Regions from separate parts of the Ensifer sp. Root423 genome, predicted to be linked through region 1. Evidence: predicted binding sites of a transcription regulator. Region 1 holds the regulator's gene; the other holds the start of a gene.
What was found. The regulator LexA, encoded in region 1, represses DNA repair genes until DNA is damaged. The targets are predictions, from matches to a motif close to TGTTCNNNNTGTGTTCNG.
Positions count from the first base shown of each region.

Region 2: a site for LexA is predicted at 1,949-1,966, ahead of radA (DNA repair protein RadA). Genes of this name have one in related genera too.

Region 1 is NZ_LMEG01000015.1:63,380-66,795, forward strand. It holds gene ASD01_RS16060 (hypothetical protein) at 1-630, opposite strand, end outside; gene ASD01_RS16070 (hypothetical protein) at 954-1,250, shown strand; gene lexA (transcriptional repressor LexA) at 1,487-2,209, shown strand; gene ASD01_RS16080 (hypothetical protein) at 2,298-2,639, opposite strand; tRNA gene ASD01_RS16085 (tRNA-Cys) at 2,837-2,910, opposite strand; gene ASD01_RS16090 (thermonuclease family protein) at 3,063-3,416, opposite strand, start outside.
Region 2 is NZ_LMEG01000045.1:179,510-182,925, reverse strand. It holds gene ASD01_RS29515 (CvpA family protein) at 1-327, opposite strand, end outside; gene radA (DNA repair protein RadA) at 452-1,855, opposite strand; gene alr (alanine racemase) at 2,005-3,144, opposite strand; gene ASD01_RS29500 (AraC family transcriptional regulator) at 3,295-3,416, shown strand, end outside.

The DNA of each region.
Region 1 (3,416 bases):
CATGGCGAAAGGATCTTTCGACGACTTGGTCTGGCCGCCGCCGGCAAAGGGATCGTTGTTCGGCGCATTGCCACCGGCACCCGCAAAGGGATCGTTCGCCGCTCCCTGACCGCCATTCGGGATCAAGGCGCTCACCGCCTCCTGGCACTTGAACATCTCGCTTACCGCCTTCATCGAATCACGCAGGCTGAGGCTCGCGACGACGCGCCCCTCGAAGGCCAGCGCCAAGGTGTTCTTGCGAACGAATTCGGTAAAGAAGTCGGTGTTGGAAAAGTTGACGACAAGGGCCCTGGCGCCGGTCAGATCAACACCGAACGCAACGGCCGGCCACTGACGACCACGGTCGAGCTGCAAGGCAACATCGTATTCCCGCTGCGGCTCGATGGACTTCCATTCGGCATTGCCGATCGAAAGAAACGCCAGGTTCGTCGATCCCCGCGGATAAAAGCCGATACGAAGGATAGCGCCGGCGTCATAGCTCGTCGCCGCGTAACACGAGCCGCCCAGGGAGCGATCGGATCCCACCGTCCAGGCGTTGATCCGTTTCCAGATATTCGAACGCCCTTCTTCGGCAGACGCCGCTCCAGCCGTGAGCAACAGGCCGAGCACCACCAACGACAATCTATGCATGCAACCACCCCACTTTCCACGCAAAGTTATCTTTTTTTAGAGGCCTGTCGAGACGGTGAAGGCCCTTCCCCGCAGGGATTTTTGCGCGCCCCAGGCCCGATGCGAAAGCTGGCAGCTCCGATGCATTCTCCGCGCCGGTCCATGAAGAACGGCCGAGACGAGGTTGAGATCGAGCGGCTGGCGCAAATCAGCCACAGCCTGCGGGCAAAGAGCTGTTGAACATGGCAGAGTGATCGCCATGCTTGCTGGACTTCGGAACGAAAGCGCGGTTCACATCGTTTACCAACCCGTAGTCCCACCCCTTCATCAAGTGGACGATCACCGTGCTTGCCGCCCTGCTTCTCGCTTCGATAGTCGCATCGCCCAATATGCCTGACGTCAAGCTCAGTGCCGCGACGGTGGATGAACTCCAGACCGATTTCGAACGGGCCGTGCCGTGCCATCAGATCGATGGACGCAATGTTTGGAAGGGCGCGCTCGCCTTCTACATCCAGTCCTTCGTTTATGACGGCGATACGCCCGTTGCGACCGATGCGGCCGACGCAGTGCTTCCGGAAGACAACAGCGCCGAAACGGTGAAGGAGTTCGAAGACGCCTGCTCGGCCTCGCAAGCGACTTAAGTCTCTCCGCGAAGAGAGCCGCGATTCGTTCGAATCACGCGCGCGATTGACCTGCCCGGCGCTGTTTTGGGACGCAACCGTCGCCGAAAACCGCCCCGCTCCCGCAAAAGTGACCAATCGCCCCCCACAGAAGCAGCCAATTGCCTGAATTCACGGAATTTTAGGCACTTGCGGAACACATATGGAACAGATAGTGTCTGTTCTTGATTTGTTTCACGCCTCTGGAGCGACGTGCCATGCTGACCCGCAAGCAACAGGAATTGCTTCTGTTCATCCACGAACGCATGAAGGAGTCGGGCGTACCGCCGTCTTTCGATGAAATGAAGGATGCGCTCGACCTTGCGTCGAAGTCCGGCATTCACCGTTTGATCACGGCGCTCGAAGAACGCGGGTTCATTCGCCGGTTGCCGAACCGGGCGCGCGCGCTCGAAGTCATCAAGCTTCCGGAAGCCTACGCCGCCGGCCAGCAACAGCCGCGCAGGGGCTTCTCGCCGAGCGTGATCGAGGGCAGCCTCGGAAAGCCGCCGGCCGCCGCTCCTGCCACGCCGAAGCCGGCGCCGGTCGCCGAAAGCACGTCTGTTTCCGTCCCGGTGATGGGGCGCATCGCTGCCGGCGTGCCGATCTCGGCGATCCAGAACAACACCCATGACATTACCGTTCCGCTCGACATGATCGGCAGCGGCGAGCATTACGCCCTCGAAGTAAAGGGCGATTCGATGATCGAGGCCGGCATCTTCGATGGCGACACGGTGATCATCCGCAACGGCAACTCGGCCAATCCCGGCGACATCATCGTGGCGCTCGTGGACGACGAGGAAGCGACGCTGAAGCGCTTCCGTCGCAAGGGCGCGTCGATTGCGCTCGAAGCGGCCAACCCCGCCTACGAGACGCGCATTTTCGGACCGGATCGCGTGAAGATCCAGGGCAAGCTCGTCGGGCTGATCCGCCGCTACCATTGAATTCCAGGCAGAACGCCGAATCAAAAGAGCCTCGCCACTGAAAGTGGCGAGGCTCTTTCCGTTTAAGGCGACCTGAAATCCAGATCGCTTATTCGTGGATCGTGTATTCGCCGAGTTCGCAGAGATCCTGCGTGTCCTCGGTCGTATCGAGGGCCGAGCCTTCCTCGAATTCGAATCGCATGTCGTATTTGCAGACGTCCCGCCCGTCGGCAATGGTGATCTCCATGCTCTCGCCGGGGTTCAGGACCTGCCGACCGAAAACATCGTCTTCCCATTCATTGACGCCGACCGGCGACGTATAGAAATTCGTCAGTACCGCGCCGGTGTTGTTCTTCAGCTGGAAAACCAGGTCGTCCGCGCGCGCCTCCATAGCGGTCGCCGCAAAACACGCCAACGCCGTCAGGATCAGTCTCTTTTTCATTGATGCCATTGCCTCCGTTCTTAATGTTGACGGACGCTACCGATACGGTTGATCTCAGCGGAGTCATCGTTCCCCCTCTACCGAATTCACCGAAGCGATAAGATCCGACGGAGGCATAGGCGACGTGGCTTGCGCGGACGTGTCGCGAATTTTACCGCGCTGCCCTAAGGCAGAACGCCAAACCAAATTTAACGAGGTGAGATTATTGGAGGCCTCGCCCGGAATTGAACCGGGGTACAAGGATTTGCAGTCCTCTGCGTCACCACTCCGCCACGAGGCCTCACAGCTCGGATAACCAAGCGTTGGCGCGGATTTAGAATGATTGCAGAAAAACCGCAAGAGGCATTTTCTGAAAAACGCGCCGTCGATTTGCAGGACGGATACTTTCCACAGAACGATCGACGATGTCCGCCGATCGTCTCCCAGCTGATCTCAGCACCAGGGCGTCGGGCGCCCTTCCCACGGCCGCACGAGCCCCTCGGAAACGAGTACACGTCCAAGAGATTGGTCACCGCGGGTGACCAGGCGCAGTTTCTCGCCGGCCTTGGCATCTGATCGCCCTCCCGCCGAGATCAGCCTGAAGTCGCCTGCATTCAGCAATTCGCGCAGGCGCTGCTTGGCGTAGAAGCCGCGCGAACGCTCCTTGTCGCAGCTTGCCTGGCGGATTCGCGGCGCATCGACATCGGCGACGCGGATCGTCTCGCCATGGAAGACGAAGGTCGCGCCATCGATCACGCAGTTGTCGTTGCGAATGCCGCAAAAATAGAACTGATCGGTACGGATGGA
Region 2 (3,416 bases), on a different contig from region 1:
AGCGCCGAACAGGAAGCCGAGCGTGCGGTCGAGCGCGCCGATGCGGCTGTCGATGATGAAATCGGCGATCCGCATGGTGATGAAGGAGATGATGATCAGCGCGATCAGGAAGATCACCGCCGCCGATCCGATCATCGCGACCGTGTCGCTGTTGGTATACTGCTTCGCATAGGGCAGGAGATGCGGGTAGAGGAAGTAGGCGGCAGCCGCCGCACCCACCCAGCTCGCGACCGAAAGCACCTCGCGCGAGAAGCCTCGAACCATGGCCAGGATTGCGGAAAACAGGGCGACGCCGAGAACGATACCGTCGAGAATTGTAATGGGCATTTTGTCCTTACTCCGGACCCGGTTCGTCCGGGTCTCCTCAAGCCTATCCGCCATCGGCCCTGAGTTCAGGGCATTTGCAGCCTGTTTGCGGCCCTTAAAGGGCGGCCTGCGGCATCCGCATCTTTCAGTCTTCGTCCTCCACCGGTCTCAGCGCGTTTCGCGACCCCGCGATGCGCGCCACCAGATCGGGCAGGCTTTCCATCTCGCTCCAGCGGCCATTGCCGTTTTTCGGCAGTTCGGTCGAAGCGGACGGCAGGACCGCCTGGGAGAACCCGAGCTTCTCGGCTTCCTTAAGGCGTTGTGCGGTATGCGCAACCGGCCGGATGGCACCCGACAAGCTGACTTCGCCGAAATAGACGCAATCCGCCGGAAGGGCAAGCCCGGCAAGCGATGAAACCAGTGCGGAAGCCACAGCTAGATCGGCCGCCGGCTCGGAAATGCGGTAGCCACCGGCGATGTTGAGATAGACGTCGTGCTGGCCGAGCCGCACGCCGCAATGGGCTTCCAGCACGGCAAGGATCATCGAGAGCCGTGCGGAATCCCAGCCGACGATGGCGCGTCTCGGCGTGCCGAGCGAGGTCGGGGCGACCAGCGCCTGCACTTCGACGAGAACCGGGCGGGTGCCTTCCATGCCGGCAAAGACGGCGGCGCCCGGCGATTTCTCGTTGCGTTCGCCGAGAAACAGTTCCGACGGGTTGGCGACCTCGCGCAGGCCCTTGTCCGACATTTCGAACACGCCGATCTCGTCGGTCGGGCCGAAGCGGTTCTTGACGGTGCGCAGGATACGATAGTGATGGCCGCGGTCGCCTTCGAAATAGAGCACGGCGTCGACCATATGCTCGACGACGCGCGGACCGGCGATCTGGCCCTCCTTGGTCACATGGCCGACGAGCACGACGGCGGTTCCCGTCTGCTTGGCAAAGCGGATCATCGCCTGCACGCCGGTGCGAACCTGGGTCACTGTGCCCGGCGCGGAATCGACGATGTCGCTCCAGAGCGTCTGGATCGAATCGATGATCACGAGATCCGGGCGCTTGCCTTCCGACAGCGTCGCCAGAATGTCCTCGACGTTGGTCTCAGCAGCGAGCAGCACATCGCTGTCGGCAGCCCCCAGCCGCTGGGCGCGAAGACGCACCTGCGCCACAGCCTCTTCGCCCGAGACATAGATGACGCGATGCTTGCGGCGCGAGAGCGCTGCCGCTGCCTGCATCAGCACCGTCGACTTGCCGATACCGGGATCGCCGCCGACGAGCAGCGCCGATCCGCGCACGAAGCCGCCTCCGGTCACCCGGTCGAGTTCCGAGATGCCTGTCTGGATGCGTGGCGCGTCTTCGATCTCGCCCGAGAGGGTGGTGAGCGCCACCGGGCGTCCCTTCTTCGGCGCGCGCGACGGACCGCCGCCGATGCCCGCCGTCGGGTCGTCCTCGATGATCGTGTTCCACTCGCCGCAGCCTTCGCATTTTCCCACCCAGCGAGTGTGGATCGTGCCGCAGTTCTGGCAGATGAATTGGGTACGCGCTTTCGCCATCGGCATCGACTTTCGGAATGTGAGACCGCCGACGTCGCGAGGGGACGTCGGCGGCAAAGAATCATCTGTATCGTCACATAATGCCGCAAAGTGCGGAACAAAAGGTGAATTTCTGCAAGAATAACCGAAAAATGAGCTGAAGGAGCGCGTCAGACGCTGTCGATATAGTGCCTGATATAGCGGCGGCCGAGACTGGTCAGCATCTCGTAGCCGATCGTCCCTCCGGCGCGCGCGACATCGTCGATGGCGATGTGCCGGCCGAAGAGCTCGATGTAATCACCCGGTCGTACCGCGCTTTCAGGAAGGTCCGTGACGTCGAAGAGACTGAGGTCCATGGTGACGCGCCCGACATGCGGGACCTTCTGGCCGTGCAGGAAACCGAAGGCCCCTGATGGCGTTGCCTGCCTGAGCGTGACGCCGCCGCCGGACACGGAACGGTGATAGCCATCGGCATATCCCACAGCCACCGTGGCGATGCGACTGTCGCGGTCGAAGCGGGCAGAGGCGCCATAGCTCGCGGTGCCGCCGGCGGCCACGTCGCGCACCTGGATGATCCGTGCTTCGGCGGTCACCACCGGCTTCATCGGGTTGGGGATGTCGTTCACCGCCTCGCCGCCATAGACGGCGATGCCCGGCCGGGTCAGGTCGAAATGATAGTCGGGCCCGAGGAAGACGCCGCCGGAGTTGGCAAGGCTCGCATCGACCCCTTCATAGGCAGTCGACACCTCATGGAAGCGACGGAGTTGAAGGCCATTCAGCCGATGGTCCGGATCGTCGGCGCTGACGAGATGGCTCATGATCAGCACCGGCGAAAAGCTTGCCGGCCGCGCCGGGTCTGTCGCAAGCGCAACGGCCTGCTCGACCGTAAGGCCGAGCCGGTTCATGCCGGTATCCACATGCAGCACGCAAGGGTGGTCGCCACGCTCGGAAAGGGCGGCCATGAACACGGCCAGCTGCTCGTCCGAGTTGATGACCGGCACCAGATCGTTGTCGAAGAACAGCGCCTCGTTGCCCGGCCACATCCCGGCGAGAATGTAGATCCGGCCGTCCGGTGCAAGCGGACGGAGTGCTGCGCCTTCCTCGGCATTGGCGACAAAGAAATCGCGGGCGCCGGCCGCATAGAGGGCAGGGGCCGCCTGCGCGATGCCGATGCCATAGGCATCCGCCTTGAGCACGGCTGCGGCACGCGCCTTGCCGGAGCGCTTGTTCATGGCCCGCCAGTTGTCGACAAGCGCGCCAAGATCGATCGTGAGCCGGTTGGAAGCGGAAAGGAAGTCTGGAGGAAGCATGCCGGGCACTCTGCGTGGATGATCCAGGATCAATACAGCCAAGCGCAGAGCGTCGCAAATATTCCCCTGTCGCGGCGCCCTCGCGGATGGACCAGGCAAACGAGCACTTTTGTGCAAGACGCAGCCGCGCAGGCGCACTATGGTTTTGCCATGCAGACAATTTCGCAGGAAGAAGCCATCGATGTCATGCCGATAGAGGGCGCCGAGCGCACGCGCTTCTGGCGGGATTCCCGCTTCATGGGCATGGAATGTCTGACGGCGACCTTCATCAC